2 linked regions of the Methylomagnum ishizawai genome follow. Each later gene encodes a partner of the first gene's protein in a complex. Links are inferred from orthologs where the notes say so. Each region holds a gene or a part of one and is shown on either strand. Other genes may lie near its edges. The genes, in order: pabB and B9N93_RS04395.

Region 1 (8,132 bases):
TTTCCAACTGCACGTTTTCCGCCGCCGGGGAGGGAATGCCGATGGTAGCTTGGTGGTAATCCTTGCGCTTGAGGTAATCGGTGAATTTCGGATAGCGCAACAAGTTGCCGATTTGCTGGCCGATATCACCCCGGCGCAGGCCCAGCAACTGGCCGGCCGCTTCGTTGAACCAATCGATCTCGTCCCGGGGTCCCAGGACCACGGTGGCATCCGGCAGGGCGGCAGTCGCGGTGCGGAAGCGTTCCAACATCTGGATCAGTTGCTTCTTGCGGCGCTTGTTGCGGCGGCGCAAACGGAAGATGAGGTAATAAATCTCTTCCCACACCCCGTCGCCCTGTGGCATCTGGCTGGCCCGCCCGCCCTGCAACCAGGCCAGCAGGCGGTTGACGAAGAACAAATGCCGCGCCAGATAGGATACGAGGCACAGCCACAGGACCAGGGAAGCTTGGTTGAACAGCTTGGCGAAAAAGGCACCGAACAGCAGCGACAGGAGGACGAACGAGAGTTCGGAACGCCAAGGGCTCATCGGGGCGGGATCAGGGTTGCTCGGAGAAACGGTAGCCGAAGCCGCGCACGGTCTGGATCATTTCCTCGCGGCCATGCTCGGACAGGATTTTGCGCAGGCGGCGGATATGCACATCGACGGTGCGCTCCTCGATGAACGAGCCGCGGCCCCAGACCTGGTCCAACAACTGGCCCCGGCTGTAGACCTTGTCGGGATGGGTCAGGAAGAATTCCAGCAGGCGGTATTCGGTGGGGCTCAGCACCACCGACTGCTCGGCGATGGTGACGCGGTGTTCGTCGTTGTAGAGGGCGATGCCGCCCAGTTCGATATGGCCGGACTTGCCGAACTTGCTGCTGCGGCGCAGGACGGCCTTGATCCGGGCCACCAGTTCGCGCGGCGAGAACGGCTTGGTGATGTAGTCGTCGGCCCCGAATTCCAGGCCGCGGATCTTGTCCTCTTCCTCGCCGCGGGCGGTGAGCATGATGATGGGGATTTCGCCCAGGCTCTTGTCCTTCTTCAGGCGCCGCGCCCATTCGACCCCGCTGACGCCGGGCAGCATCCAGTCCAACAGGATCAGGTCGGGCGTGATTTCCCCCAACACGGCCTGGGCGTGTTGGGTGTCGGCCACGGCTTGGTAGGTGAATTCGGCCTGCTCCAGGATCATGCCCAACATTTCCCGGATAGCATCCTCATCTTCGACTACGAGTACGTTCAACGCGGTCATCCTCGAAATCCTATTAGTACAATCAACCGCTTACTGTACGTGCCGATTGTGAAGCTTTTGTTAAGGCCCGCGCCGAGCTGTAGCTTGGATGGCGTGGAACGGAATCCGGGGCGCGGGTTCCCGCACAGGTTCCCGGATTGCGCCACGCCGCTTCTGGGTTATCCGGCTGCGCGGTTCCAGCGTTGGGCGAGGCTGAGCGCCGCGAGGAACAGGAAGCAGATCAAGACCCAGGCCGGCATGCTCAGGCCCAGCAGGGTCCAATCCACCTTGGCGCAATCGCCGGTGCCGGTCACCATGGCCTTGAGGGTGTCGGTCAGCGGGAAGTAATGGAACATGTATTCCAGGCCGGGGGTGCAGGCCGGCACCTTGTCGGCGGGCAGGTGTTGTATCCAGATGTGGCGGGCGGAAACGGCGGCCCCGCCCAGCGCGGTGGCGCAACCCAGCCAGGCATAGCGGCGGATACCGGCCGGGCCTGGATTGTGCAGGGCCGCCGCCAGCATGACCAAGCCCACCGCCACCACCATGATCCGCTGCGAGATGCACAGGGGGCAGGGTTCCAGTCCGCCTTGGAATTGGAAGTACAGCGCCATCAGGATCAGTCCCAGGCAATACAGGGCACCCAGCGTGAAATAGGCGCGGGCGTTCAGGCCGCGGGCGAATTTGAGGGCGGTTTCTAGGGATGCGCTCATGGTTCAATCGTCCAGGCGGAAGCCGACCTTCAACACGACCTGGAAATGGGCGACCTGGCCGTCCACGATCTGGCCGCGGGTTTCCACGACCTGGAACCAATCGAGGTGGGCCAGGGTTTGGGCGGCTTTGGCGATGGCGTTGCGGATGGCGTCGTCGGTGCTGGTGGGCGAGGTGCCGACGATTTCGACGAGCTTGTAGACGCGGTTGGACATGGTTGGGATTCCTGGTGGTGGAAGGCTGCGGGGGATTATAGCCTCAGCCTTCCGTGTTGCGCTCCACCCAGCGTTCGCCTTGGGCGAGGGTTTCTTTTTTCCAGAACGGGGCGCGATGCTTGAGTTCTTCCATGAGGTACCGGCAGGCCTCGAAGGCGGCGTTGCGGTGGGCGGACCAGACCGCCACCAGCACGATGGGCTGGCCGGGCAGGATATCGCCGACCCGGTGGATGACCAGGGCGTCGAGGAAGGTCCAGCGCCGCCGGGCCTCGTCCAGGATATGTCCGAGCTGGTTCTCGGTCATGCCGGGATAATGTTCGAGGGTCATGGCGCGTACCGTGTCGCCCTCGTTGAAATCGCGCATCGTGCCGACGAAGGCGCAGGTCGCGCCGTACTGGCCGGAGAGCCTGGGCTGCCCGGCTTGGTATTCCAGCAATTCGGCGTAGGGCTCGAAGGGATCGGGACGCAGGGCGATGGCCATTTCAGCCTCCCGTGACCGGCGGGAAGAACGCCACTTCGTCGCCGTCGCGCACCGGGGTGGCGGGATCGGCGTATTCCAGGTTGATGGCGCAGAGCAGTCCTTGCGGCAGTGGCCGGCCCGCAGCCACGGCTTGCCAAACTTCGATGACGCTGTGGAGGCCGTCCGGGGCCAGGGTTTCCTCGGCCCGGCCCAGGGTTTCACGCAGGCTGGCGAAATAACGGACTGTGATCGACATAAGACGTGTTCTCGCGGGTGACGGGGCCGATGTCCGGCACGATAGGGGTGAAGACGGTTCGCGGCTCGCGCAGACCCAGGCCGAGGCGGGTGTGTTGGTCCGGCCGCGCCAGCCAAGCCCCCAATCCGCCCCCGGCCAGGAACGCCGGGAAGGCGGCGTCGATCCAGCCGCGCGCCGCCGCTGCTTGGACACCGAATTCGCCCGTCGGAATCCCCGCCGATTTCACCAAGAGTAGGTGTTCCACGCCGAGCTTCCGCGCCAGCCAGGCCGCGAGGCTATCCGAGGTGATCGCCCACGAGGCCGGGACTTCCGCTTCGGGAATGGCGGCGGGATCGGGGAGCCAAAGGGCGGAGCGCCCAACGGCCAGGGCTGCGGCCAAACCGGCGATATCCGAAGAGACCGCGAATCCGGGCGAAAGGTCGCCAAGCATCAGGCCATATTGGCGCATGGCGAGGATCGCCATGGCGTGGGCGGCGTGGTCGCTGAAACCCCAATGGGTCTGCGCCGTCCGCACCGCGTCGGCGAACGGCCCGCCGCCCGGCACCAGGACCGCGCCGCTATCGGCCAGGGCATGGAGCCAGCGCGGCAGGTGTTCCGAGGCGTGGAGGCTGCCGCCCAGCTTAATAACCCAAGGGGTAGGCACCGGTTTTCTGGAGGCGGAATTGGTCCAGCAGGTTCAGCAGGGCGGCGGCTTTGTGGTAGCACTCCTGGTATTCCAACTCCGGGTCGGAATCGGCCACGATGCCGCCGCCGGCCCAGAAGCGGATGGTGTGGTCGGAATGGGCGAAGGTGCGGATGGCGATATTGGTGTCCATGTCGCCGTCGAAGCCGATATAGCCGATGGAACCGCAATAGACGCCGCGCCGGTGCGGTTCCAGTTCCTCGATGATTTCCATGGCGCGGATTTTGGGTGCGCCGGTGATGGAACCGCCGGGGAAGCAGCCCCGTAGCAAATCCAGGGCGTCCTGCCCTTCCGCCAAGTGTCCGCGCACCGTGCTGACCAGATGATGCACGGTGGCATAGCTCTCGATCTCGAACAGCTTGGGGACGTGGACCGAACCCGGTGCGCAGCATTTGCCGATATCGTTGCGGAGGAGATCGACGATCATCAGGTTTTCGGCGCGGTCCTTCAGGCTGTCCCGCAGTTCCTGGGCATGGGCGGCGTCGATCCGGGGATGGGGCGAGCGGGGGCGGGTGCCCTTGATCGGCTTGGTTTCGACCCGGCCGCGCTCGACCTTGAGGAAGCGTTCCGGCGAGGAACTCAGCACCTGGACCTGCGGATAATTGAGATAGGCGCTGAACGGGGCGGGATTGTAGGGCCGCAGCAATTGGTAGGCCGACCAGGGATTGCCCGAGCAATAGGCCGAGAAGCGCTGGGTCAGGTTGACCTGGTAGCAATCGCCTTCGCGGATGTAATGTTGGATGCGGTCGAAGGCCCGGCCATAGCGGGCGCGGTCCAGGTTCGACACCACGTCGCTATGCAGGGCGAAATCGTCGAGTTGCCAGCCGATGGTCTGGATTTGGCTGAAGGCTTGCACCAGGTGCGGCCAGCGTTGTTCCAGCGCGGGACCGCGGCCTTGTCCGACCAGCCAGGTGCGGCGTTCCTGGTGATCGACCACCACCGCCCAGTCGTAGATGCCGATGACCATCTCGGGGATGTTGTCGGCGTCGAGGGCCGTTTCCGGCAGGCGTTCCAAGCGCCGGGCCAGATCGTAGCCGAAATAGCCGATGGCTCCACCCTGGAACGGCAGGCCGGGGATCGCCGCCGCAGGTTCGCCCAAGGCGCGCCGCACCAGCGAGAACGGGTCTTCCGGCGAGAGGGAGATGGAGCCGCCGCTGCGGATTTCAGTCAAGGCTCCCCGCGTGACCAGGGTTTGGATGGGGTCGGCGGCGATAATGTCGTAGCGGCCTTGGTGGCTGTGCGGGAAGCCGCTGTCCAGGAACACGGCCCAGCGCCGTTCCGCCCAGGGCAGGAACAGGGCGGCGCTATCTTCGAAATACGGGAGCTCTTCAATCCTGGGGGTCATCGGACCCTACCTCCCGCGCCGCCAACAAGGCCACGGCGACCGCCGGGGCGCAATCCGCGATCCTGGGAACACGGGCCGGGACGGCAAACAAATCGCTGAAATCCACATAGGCAAGTTTCAATCGTTGGGCGAGTTCTTGGGCCAGGAACCGGCCCACGCCGGCCCCGACCACGGGCGCGGAATCGTCGAGGAGGCCCCGCGACCCTAATCGGTCCACCCCGGAGCGCAGTTTGGCGAGTTGCTGTTCGCGGAAATAGCGGGCGGCATCGCGCCAGCGCTGTGGCGGGGCCGAATCCGCGTCCCTGCCGAACAGCCGGGCGAGGCGGCGGGCGCTGTCCGTCCAGGTTTTTCCGCCACCATCGGCGGCCGGGAGCGGGTCGGCGTCCTCGGGCAATTCGCCGGTCAGCCGGTAGACATCGGCCATGGTGGCGAAATGCTCGGCCATGAGCCCGACCCATTCGCCCTCGAACGGCGCCCGCTCCGCCACGGCCATGACCGGGGTCCGGGCGATTCCGGTATATATGAGTTCATCGTAGCGCATTCGTTCGTAATCGGTATAGCCCCGGACGGTAACCCGGTGTCCATGGATTGGAAATATATCCGTGGTCGTGCTGCCGATATCGAGCCACAGGGCCGCTTCGAGCCGGGTCGCCACCCAGGCACCGCTCGCCAGCCAATTGGCCGAGGCGATATGCCCCGCATCGCCGGGCCGGACCGCCGCCGCCGCGATGAAACCTCGGGGTCCGGCATAAATCCAGAGCCTATCCCTGCCGCAGCGTGCGGCCATGGCGTCCACTAAAGCGGCCACGCCCGCCGCCCGGTCGGGGAAGAGATCGACCAATTCGCCGGTCATGGTGGCGGCGTGGCGGCAACCGGGCGCGGGGGCGAAGCGCTGGAATATCCGGTCCAGCGCCGTATGCAACCGGTCCAGTCCTTGCCACAGCGGGCAGGGTTCCAAGGCCACGGCCAGGACGTGGCCCGACGCATCCAGGGCGGCGGCTTTCAAATGGGCGCCGCCGATGTCCCAGCCTATCAGTTCAATGCTCATGCTCGGGTTCCAGGGTGATTTCGACTGGGACGCGGTCCAGGCGGGCCGGGTCTGGCAAGCGGCCATGCCGCCAGAGGTCCAGGATCAAACCGGCGGGATTGACGCCGAGGGCGCGGGCGAGGCCGGTATAGGAGGTGGTCAGGCGCGGATTGATTTCCAGGACTCGCGGCCCTTGCGGGGTGAGGATGAAATCGACGCCCGCGTAGCCCCAAAGTTCCGGGAGTGTGGCGGCGATGGCCGGGGCCAGCGTTCCGCAAGCGGTGGCGGTGGCGGCGTCCACGGCGTTGACGCCGCAGCCGGTGAGGACGAAGCCGCCGTCGCGGCGGATGATGTGCTGGCGGTTGAGGCTTAAAGCGATGGCTTCGCCTTGGGCGAACAGGGCGGATAGGCTCAGCGCCTCGCCCGCGATCAAGGGCTGTGCCACGTAGCCTTGGCCCGCGAACCGCTCCAGGCAGTGTCGCCAAGCTTCCGGTGTTGCGACGATGCGCGAGCCTTCACAGCCGACGCCGTCGTCGGGCTTGACGACCATCGGGAACATCGGGTCCGGCCAAGCGTCGAGAGGCAGGGTTTTCACCACCGGGATACCATGGGTTTCCAAGTGGCGGGCGGTGGCGAATTTGCTGGCCGCGATCCCCACCGCCGCCGCCGGGCTGGTCAACAGTGGTTTGCCGAGGGTTTCCACGGTCCGGCACAGCCGTTCCAGGATGCCGCCGGTTTCCGGGGCGATGGGCCAAACCGCATCGCACCCGGCGGCGAGCTCGCCGAAACGGCGTTCGGCGTCGCCGCCGGTGTCGAGCGCGATCCATTCGGTCCGGGGGAAATTTCCGGAGGGCGGGGGCAAACGGGCGTCTCGCAGGGCCAGGATATCCACGCCGGGCAGCCCGGATAAATCCCGCAGCAAAGCCATCAGCATGAATTCGCCTTCCACCACCAGCGAAGCGGGCGGGATTTCCGGGGCCAGGCCGCCGCCGGTAACATACTCGAATACCAGGATTCTCAAGGCTTATCTCCCATGGAAATCATTCCCGTCATCGATCTGATGAATGGCCGCGCCGTACACGCCGTCCGGGGTCGGCGCGAAAACTATCGGCCCTTGCAAAGTCCCTTGTGCCCTAGCGCCGAACCCCGCGCCGTGCTGGAAGGTTTGTTGGGGCTGCATGCCTTCAAAACCGTCTATCTGGCCGACCTCGATGCCCTGATGGGCAAACCGCGGCAAACCGCCGTGGTGTCCGGGCTGCTGCGGGCGTTTCCCGGCGTGTGTTTTTGGATCGACGCCGGGCTGCCGGAACCCGGATGGGCTTGGCCGGAAGGACGGGGCGTGGTGGTGATCGGTAGCGAGTCGCTGGGCGTGGAGATATCGGCCTTGCCCGATGCCAGGACCACGCCGTTCATCTTGTCGCTGGATTTCCAGGGCGGCGGCTTGCTGGGACCGTCGGCCTTGCCGGACCGGCCCGACCTTTGGCCGGAGCGGGTGATCTTGATGAGCTTGGCGCGGGTGGGCAGCGGCGCGGGACCGGATCGCGCCCGGCTCGGGCAATTCATACGGAACCATCCGGGCCACCGCTTCGTGGCGGCGGGCGGGGTGCGCGACGCCAGGGATTTGGCGGCGCTCGAAGTCCTGGGCGTGTCCCAGGTGTTGATGGCCAGCGCTTTGCATTCCGGCGCGGTGGATGGGGCGGTGTTGGGGCGGTTCGGTTGAGGAATCCGGGGCGAAAAAAAACGTTGCCCCGGAGCGGGGCAACGTTTTGTCCGGGATCGGCGCTGCTTAGTGAGCGGCGAACGGATGGGCGGCTTCGCCCTTCTGCTTCACCACGTCGGCGGCCTTCGGCTCGCCGGCCACGGCGCGCTTGATGGCTTGCTTGGTGGCTTCGTAGTTGTAGTCTTGGATCTTGGTGTCGTCTTCGGCCAGCCAGTGGATGAACACACCCACGCAGATGAACAGGTCATCGGCTTCGTCGGCGGGGATGGTGCCGTCCTCGACGCAATCGGCCACGGCCATGGCCACGCCGCGCTGGGCCGGTCCGAACATCTGAGTGGCTTGCTTGCCGTTCTTGATGGTGACCTTGTTGAACATGACGGTGGCCGGCTTGCAGAGCAGGTTGGGTGCGACCACGGCCAGGAGGCTGGTGAAACCATCCTTATTGTTGGTCAGGCAGTTCGCGAAGGCGGTTTCGGCGGCGCTGCCACGCGGACCCATGATCAGGTCGATG
Region 2 (8,133 bases), 3.5 Mb from region 1 along the record:
TAGGGGGGATTGCCGCCGGATTGCAAGCCTTGGGGGGGGCCGGGGGTAGCGGGTGGCCACGAGGTTTCCGCCATACCGCCCATCCCGGTCGGCCTGAACCACACCAGTCCCGCCACCAATACGCCCACGCCCGCCGCCGCGCCCAGCGCCGGCCAGCTCCAGGCCGGAAGCCGTTGCCTGGCCGACGGCGGCGCGAGGCTCGCGCCACAACCCGCGCAGCCGAGCAGGCTCAGGCTGATATCGGTCGGCACCGTGTTGCGCTCCCCGCATTCGCGGCAGATGAGGCGCAAGCGCCCTGGCGTGGACCATTCCCGTGGTGGCGATGTTGGACGGGGAGCCGGTGCCGCCGCTTTCCCGGCCAGGAGCAGAGCCTTGAATGCCTGGATCGTTTGCGGACGCTGTTCCGGCTCGATAGCCAAAGCCCGCATGATGGCCTGGCCGACCGCGGGCGTGATCGAGGGTTCCAGTTGTTCCGGCGGCAGTACCTCGTCCCGGCGGCAGCGGTGGGTGGCTTCCTGGGGTCTTTCCCCGGTCAGGAGATAGTACAGCGTGGCCCCGGCGGCATAGATATCGGTGGAGGGGCCGAATTCCGCCCGTTCCAGGTATTGCTCGAACGGGGCGAATCCTGGGGTCAGGATCACCGATAGGGTTTGGGAGCCGTGCCCGCCCAAGGCTTGGCGGGCGGCCCCGAAATCCAGCAGGATCGGGGAGCCGCCCTGGGTCAGATAGATATTGGCGGGTTTGATATCGCGGTGTAGGAAACCCTTGGCGTGGATTTCCGCCAAACCGTCGAGGATCGGCAGGATAAAGGCCAGGGCCGTGGCCTCGGGGAGTTTGCCGCCGTTGCGCCCCAGGTATTCGGTCAGGGATATCCCCTCGTAATAATCCATGGCGAGATAGGCGGTATTGTTCTGTTGGAAAAACTCCCGGACCCGGACCACGTTGGGGTGGCTGAATTTGCACAGGGTGCGGGCCTCTTGCAGGAATTGCCCCATCCCGTAATTGAACCGCTCGCTGTCCTCGCCGCCATGGGGGACGACCTTGAGGTTCAGGGTATCGCGGACCGCCAGGCCGCGGGGCAGGTATTCCTTGATCGCCAAGGGGGTGTGTAGTACCAAATCCAAGGCCAGATAGGTGATGCCGAAGCCGCCGGGATGGCCCAGGATACGTCCGATCAGGAATTTGTTGTTGAGGATGGTCTGGTAGGGCAGGGCGAACACATTCCGCTGCGGGTCCGGTCGATAACCGCATCGGGGACAGCGGGCCGAGTTGCCCTTGTCCTGCATGCAGCCCATGCATAAATCACCGAAATCATCGACATCCATAGGGGGGGCGGTTCTGTTGGGGTGGGTCGAGGGGTTTTTGGAACCAGCGTTCGCGCTGTCCAGATCGGGGGATGGTATTACAGCCGGGCGGGTGCCGCATCCGCCTTCGACAGCCGTTTCCCCGGTGCCTGGGCCGGGACGGCGGACGGCCCGGCTACTGCCCTCAACTTGCCCCCCCGGAAGCCAAATGTAAAAATACCCGGCCATTTGGCAGGCCGCAAACCGCGGATTCCAAGGCCCGGAGGGCCAGCGCCGCCCTGTTCTCCAATTCCAACCACGAGCCATCAGCCATGAACGATTTCTGGATCGCGCCTTCCATCCTTTCCGCCGACTTCGCCCGCTTGGGCGAGGAAGTGGCGAACGTCCTCGAATCCGGCGCGGATGTGGTCCATTTCGATGTGATGGACAACCATTATGTGCCCAACCTGACCATCGGCCCCCTGGTCTGCGAAGCCCTCCGCAAATACGGCGTCACCGCTCCCATCGACGTGCATCTGATGGTGAAGCCAGTGGACCGTATCATCCCCGATTTCCTCAAGGCCGGGGCCAGCTATATCACCTTCCACCCGGAAGCCTCCGAGCATATCGACCGCAGCCTGCAACTCATCAAGGATGGCGGGGCCAAGTGCGGCTTGGTGTTCAATCCGGCCACCCCGCTCGACGTGCTGGAATATACCTTGGCGAAGGTGGACATGATCCTGTTGATGTCGGTCAACCCCGGTTTCGGCGGCCAGAAATTCATCCCCTACGTGCTGGACAAGGCCCGCAAGGTGCGCGAGATGATCGACAACTCGGGCCGCGATATCCGCCTGGAAATCGACGGCGGCGTCGGCCCGGCCAATATCGCCGAAGTGGCGCGGGCGGGCGTGGATACCTTCGTGGCCGGTTCCGCCGTGTTCGGCGCGGGCCAGGCGGGCGACCCGAACCGTTATAACAGCATCATCCAGGCCATGCGCGACGAACTGGCCAAGGTCCGCAACTGATGCTGCCCGCCCGGCCCGGACTGGTTGTCTTCGATCTCGATGGCACCTTGGTGGACAGCGCCCCCGATATCGCCCAGGCGGTGGATATCATGCTGGGCCGCCTGGGTTTGCCGGAGGCGGGCGAGGTCCGGGTGCGAGGCTGGGTTGGCAATGGCGTCGAGATGCTGGTCAAACGCGCCCTGACCGGCGCGGTGCGGCCCGCGGGCGAACCGCCCCGGTTCCGCGAAGCCCTGGCCTGGTTCATGGACGCCTACGCCGAGCATATGTGCGACCGGAGCCGCTTATATCCGGGGGTGAGGGATGGCTTGGCGCGGATCAAGGCCGGGGGCTTCCCGACCGCCTGCGTCACCAACAAGCATTCCCGTTTCACCCAAACCCTGTTGGAACAACTCGGTCTCGCGCCCTATCTCGATTTCGTCGGCAGTGGCGACCAATTCGCCCAGCACAAACCCCACCCGGAACCTTTGCTCAAGACCGCCGCCCATTTCGGCATCGCGCCTGCCCAGAGCCTGATGGTGGGCGATTCGGCCAACGACGCCGAGGCCGCGCACCGGGCCGGGTTCATGCTGGCGCTGGTGCCTTATGGGTATCATGGCGCGGTCGATCTCGCGGCTTTGGAGCCGGACGTGGTGGTGAAATCCATCGCGGAATTGCCGGGTTTGTTCGAGGCCCTCTGATTTTACTTTTGCCCACATGACTTGCATGATCCCCATGCCCCCACTCCTAGAACGATGGCGTCTCCAGCCCGCAACCCCTGAATAACCGGGCGGCGTTCCAGCGCTTGGCCCGGTACGGCTTATCGCCGGATTCTCCCGGCCAAACCCACGATTGGAAACACCATGACGCCCGAACAGTTCCAGCACTACGCCGAGCAAGGCTATAACCGCATCCCCCTCGCCCGCGAAGTCCTCGCCGATCTCGATACCCCTTTAAGCGCCTATCTCAAGCTGGCCGACGCGCCTTATACCTATTTGTTCGAGTCGGTCCACGGCGGCGAGCAATGGGGGCGATATTCCATCATCGGCCTGCCTTGCCGCACCGTCATCAGCGTGCGCGGCCCGGAAATCACGGTGGTCCGCGACGGCCAGCGCGTCGAGACCGCCACCCCGGCCCATCCGCTGGACTGGATTCGCGAGTATGCCGCCCGGTTCCGGGTGCCCGCGATTCCGGGTTTGCCGCGTTTCAGTGGCGGTTTGGTCGGTTATTTCGGCTACGAAACCATCCATTACATCGAACCGCGCCTCGCCACCGCCAAGCCCGACCCCATCGGCGCTCCCGATATCCTGTTGATGGTGTCGGAAGAGGTGCTGGTGTTCGACAACCTCAAGGGGCGGCTGCTGGTCATCACCCACGCCGATCCCACCGAACCCAATGCCTATCCCGCCGCCCAGGACCGGCTCGATACCCTGATCCGTGGCCTGCGCCAGAACCGCCTACCCGCCCGCGAATTCAAAGTCCCCAAGCAGGTGGAGGAAAGCGAATTCGTTTCCGGTTTCACCCAGGAGGGCTATGAGAACGGCGTCCGCCGCATCAAGGACTACATCGTCGAGGGCGATGTGATGCAGGTGGTGTTGTCGCAACGCATGTCGATCCCGTACTCGGCCCCGCCCTTGGATTTATACCGCGCCCTGCGTTGCCTCAATCCCTCGCCCTATATGTTCCATATGAACCTGGGTGCGTTCCATATCGTGGGTTCCTCGCCGGAAATCCTGGTGCGCCTGGAAGAGGGCACCGTCACCGTGCGCCCCATCGCGGGTACCCGCCGCCGTGGCCGGACCCCGGAGGAAGACACGGCCTTGGAAAAGGATTTGCTGGCCGACCCCAAGGAAATCGCCGAACACCTGATGCTCATCGACCTCGGGCGCAACGACGCGGGCCGCGTGGCCGAAACCGGCACGGTCAAGGTCACGGATAAGATGATTATCGAGCGCTATTCGCACGTCATGCATATCGTGTCCAACGTGGTCGGCCAGTTGGCGAAGGACAGCGACGCTTTCGAGGTATTGAAAGCCACCTTCCCGGCTGGCACGGTCAGCGGTGCCCCGAAAATCCGCGCCATGGAAATCATCGCCGAATTGGAACCCGTGAAACGCGGGGTTTATTCGGGGGCGGTGGGTTATGTGGGCTGGTCCGGCAATCTCGACACCGCCATCGCCATCCGCACCGCCGTCATCAAGGACGGCACCCTGCATATCCAGGCCGGTGCGGGCGTAGTGCATGATTCCGTGCCGCTCAACGAATGGGAAGAAACCTTGAACAAAGGCCGCGCGGTATTCCGGGCGGTGGCGATGGCGGAAGCCGGGCTTGAAGGAGGACAGCCATGAAAGTCTTGATGATCGATAACTACGATTCGTTCACCTATAACCTGGTGCAATACCTGGCCGAACTCGGCGCGGAAGTCCGGGTGGTGCGTAATGACCAGATTGCGGTGGAAGAGATTGAAACCATCGACCCCGACAAGATCGTGATTTCCCCCGGCCCCTGTACGCCCAAGGAGGCGGGGATTTCGGTGGAAACCATCCGCCGCTATGCCGGGCGTTATCCGATCTTGGGGGTATGCCTGGGGCATCAGAGTATCGGCCATGCCTTCGGCGGTAATATCATCCACGCCAAGAGCATCATGCACGGCAAAACCTCGATGGTTTATCACCATAATATTGGGGTATTCCATGGGCTGAATAATCCGTTCCAGGCCACCCGCTATCATTCCCTGGTGATCGAGCAAGCGACTATTCCCGAGTGTCTGGAAATCACCGCTTGGACCGAGGATAAGGACGGGAAGATCGAGGAAATCATGGGCGTCCGCCATCGGGAATTGGATATCGAGGGGGTGCAGTTCCATCCCGAATCGATCCTGACCGAGCAGGGGCATGAGTTGTTGGGGAATTTCTTGCGGCGGTAGTTTTATCCGGGGCGGACGGATTCCCGTTCGCCCTCCATTCCCCGAGCATCGAGGTAAGGCCATGAGCGCCACTTTATACGAGAGGGATTTTTATACCTGGACCCAGCAACAATCCGAGTTACTGCGTACAGGCCGCTGGGACGAATTGGATACCAGCCATTTGATCGAGGAACTGGACAGCATGGGGGCGCGGGAGCGGCGGGAATTGGGGAATCGCTTGGCGGTTTTGCTGGCCCATCTGCTGAAATGGCAATATCAGCCCGACCGGCGCGGCAATAGCTGGCGGCGCACTATCAAAATCCAGCGCATCGAGATCAACGAGATATTGGCGGATAATCCAGGGCTGAAAAGCGAATTGACGGAGATATTCGCCAAGGCTTACGAGAAGGCGCGGATTTTGGCGGCGGATGAAACCCGGTTCGATGAGGATGTTTTTCCTGCCGAGCCGTGTTTTTCATTGGCCGCATCTTTGGATGCCGGGTTTTGGCCCGGCGCGGCGACTTAGTGGAGTAACCAAGGCTAGATATGTTTGACGACCCAATGCTTATGGAATCTGTGGCTCCCGAGCAAGATGGGGGTGTTTCGCAATGATGTCGATATCAGTAAATATAATCTAATCATATCGCCTAAATTCCCGCCGCTTACTTAAACCCCCAAGGAACCCCCATGGACATCCCCGCCCTGCTCCAAACCCTCCTCGATAATCAAGACCTCGACCCCGCCCAGATGCGCGGGGCCATGCGGACCATCATGAGCGGTGGCGCGACCCCCGCCCAGATCGGCGCGTTCCTGGTGGCGCTCCGGGCCAAGGGTGAAAGCGTCGGCGAAGTGGTCGCCGCCGCCAAGGTCTTGCGGGAAATGTCCACCAAGGTGCCGGTCAAGGACGAACATCTGATCGATACCTGTGGCACCGGCGGCGACGGTGCCCGCACCTTCAATATCAGCACCGCCAGCGCCTTCGTGGTCGCCGCCGCCGGGGCCAAGGTCGCCAAGCATGGCAGCCGCTCGGTCTCCAGCAAATCCGGCAGCGCCGACGTGTTGGAAGCGGCGGGAGTCAATCTGGACCTGACCCCGGACCAAGTGCGGGCCTGTATCGAGGAAGTCGGCCTCGGCTTCTTGTTCGCCCAGCGCCACCACGGCGCGATGAAATACGCCATCGGGCCGCGCCGCGAACTCGGCATCCGCACCATCTTCAACCTGCTGGGGCCGCTCACCAATCCGGCGGGCGCGAGCCATCAACTGGTCGGCGTGTATTCGGACGCCTGGATCGAACCCCTGGCCAACGCCCTGCGCGAACTCGGCAGCAGCCACGTCCTGGTGGTCCACGCCGAGGATGGGTTGGACGAAATCAGCATCGGCGCTCCCACCCAGGTCGCCGAGTTGCGGAACGGCCAGATCGAAACCTACACCCTGACCCCGGAACGCTTCGGCCTGCAACGCGCCCCGCTGGAAGTCCTGGCCGTCGATACGGCAGTGGAAAGCCTGCGCGCGGTGCGCGGCGTCTTGGGCGGTGCGCCCGGCCCGGCCCGCGATATCGTGCTGCTGAACGCCGGGGCCGCGATCTACGCCGCCGATTTGACCGACAGCCTGGAAGCGGGCGTCGAACGCGCCCAAGCCGCCATCGACAGCGGCGCGGCCCGCGCCAAGCTGGACCAACTCATCCATTTCACCCAAGCCTTCGCCAAGCCATGAGCCAGACCCCCGACATCCTCCAGAAAATCCTCCGCCGCAAAGCCGAGGAAATCGCCCAACGCCTCGCCCTGGTGTCCTTCCAGGACATGTTGCAACGCGCCGCCGCCGCCGATGCCCCGCGTGGGTTCGTGGATGCGCTGCGGGCCAAGGTCGCGGCGGGCCTCCCCGCCGTGATCGCCGAGATCAAGAAGGCCTCGCCCAGCAAGGGCGTGATGCGGCCCGAGTTCTATCCCGCGGCAATCGCCCAGAGTTATGCGAACCATGGCGCGGCCTGCCTTTCGGTGCTGACCGACCGGGATTTTTTCCAGGGTTCGGAGGACTATTTGCGGGAAGCCCGCGCCGCCTGCGCCCTGTCGGTGTTGCGCAAGGATTTCACGGTCGATCCCTACCAGGTGGTCGAGGCCCGCGCCATCGGGGCCGATTGCATCCTGTTGATCGCCGCCGCGCTGGACGATGCCCGCATGAAGGAACTGGCCGACCTCGCCAGCGAGTTGGGGATGGATGTGCTGGTCGAGGTCCATGATGCCGCCGAACTGGAACGCGCCCTGAAGCTGGACCTGCCCATGATCGGCATCAACAACCGCAACCTCCGCAGCTTCGAGGTCCACCTGGAAACCACGCTGGAACTCTTGGCGATGATCCCGGCGGGACGTTTGGTCGTGACCGAAAGCGGCATCCTGGCGCCGGAAGACGTGGCCTTGATGCGCGGTCGCGGGGTGCAGACCTTCCTGGTGGGCGAGGCGTTCATGCGGGCGGCGGAGCCGGGGCAAAAGCTGGCGGAGTTGTTCGGTTTTTAAGCGCGAGCCGAAGCTTTGACGGTCCGGCGGATAAAAAAAAGCGTCCGCCGGACCATCGCGAGGAGAGGGCGATGGGAGGCTGGACGCCGTTGCAAGGAACTTCCGCGCCGCCATTAGCGCTTGAAGGGGGGTGTACTTATATAAGCGGATTCCGTGCCAAACAGGCGTAGCCGGAAATCTTGGGAAATCGATGGGAGGGAGGCGGCGCTTTCGCACCATTGTCGGGCAAAAACCGCCCGAAAATTTGCCCAAGGTTCAACGTAGCCGTTTGCCGCTCACCGCTTCGTAGATCGGCGTGGGACCGCTGGCCCCGCCCAAGCGGCCCGGTACCAGCAGCGCGTCGGCGGCGGGGAAATGCTTGCGGATCGCGAGCGGGCCGCGGGCCGGGGGGTGTCCGCTCTTGTTGGCGCTGGTCGAGACCAAAGGCCCGCCGA

Evidence for each region.
Region 2: the proteins of pabB (region 1) and B9N93_RS04395 are in contact, whole or in part, in a solved structure (PDB 8RP0), measured with the Escherichia coli proteins. The link is inferred for Methylomagnum ishizawai from one-to-one orthologs.

The regions. Positions count from the first base shown.
Region 1 is NZ_FXAM01000001.1:4,430,281-4,438,412, reverse strand. Bases 2,672-5,670 are described here. They hold pabB (aminodeoxychorismate synthase component I), read right to left. Parts: upstream 4,875-5,670; coding sequence 3,468-4,874; downstream 2,672-3,467. Other genes in these bases: B9N93_RS19955 (hydantoinase/oxoprolinase family protein), read right to left, coding at 4,858-5,670; B9N93_RS19965 (amino acid kinase family protein), read right to left, coding at 2,810-3,490; B9N93_RS19970 (MoaD/ThiS family protein), read right to left, coding at 2,672-2,847. Outside these bases: phosphate regulon sensor histidine kinase PhoR, read right to left, coding at 1-526; phosphate regulon transcriptional regulator PhoB, read right to left, coding at 537-1,229; B9N93_RS19985 (disulfide bond formation protein B), read right to left, coding at 1,388-1,918; B9N93_RS19980 (dodecin), read right to left, coding at 1,922-2,131; B9N93_RS19975 (molybdenum cofactor biosynthesis protein MoaE), read right to left, coding at 2,175-2,612; more of B9N93_RS19970, read right to left, coding at 2,614-2,671; more of B9N93_RS19955, read right to left, coding at 5,671-5,922; B9N93_RS19950 (ATP-grasp domain-containing protein), read right to left, coding at 5,912-6,922; B9N93_RS19945 (HisA/HisF-related TIM barrel protein), read left to right, coding at 6,935-7,621; fae (formaldehyde-activating enzyme), read right to left, coding at 7,688-8,132. UniProt on the Escherichia coli protein: Part of a heterodimeric complex that catalyzes the two-step biosynthesis of 4-amino-4-deoxychorismate (ADC), a precursor of p-aminobenzoate (PABA) and tetrahydrofolate.
Region 2 is NZ_FXAM01000001.1:962,721-970,853, forward strand. Bases 3,420-6,419 are described here. They hold B9N93_RS04395 (anthranilate synthase component II), read left to right. Parts: upstream 3,420-4,628; coding sequence 4,629-5,210; downstream 5,211-6,419. Other genes in these bases: trpE (anthranilate synthase component I), read left to right, coding at 3,420-4,632; B9N93_RS04400 (DUF29 domain-containing protein), read left to right, coding at 5,272-5,715; trpD (anthranilate phosphoribosyltransferase), read left to right, coding at 5,877-6,419. In the rest of the region: B9N93_RS04375 (serine/threonine protein kinase), read right to left, coding at 1-1,295; rpe (ribulose-phosphate 3-epimerase), read left to right, coding at 1,616-2,308; B9N93_RS04385 (phosphoglycolate phosphatase), read left to right, coding at 2,308-2,985; more of trpE, read left to right, coding at 3,148-3,419; more of trpD, read left to right, coding at 6,420-6,902; indole-3-glycerol phosphate synthase TrpC, read left to right, coding at 6,899-7,699; B9N93_RS04415 (L-threonylcarbamoyladenylate synthase type 1 TsaC), read right to left, coding at 7,955-8,133. UniProt on the Escherichia coli protein: Part of a heterodimeric complex that catalyzes the two-step biosynthesis of 4-amino-4-deoxychorismate (ADC), a precursor of p-aminobenzoate (PABA) and tetrahydrofolate.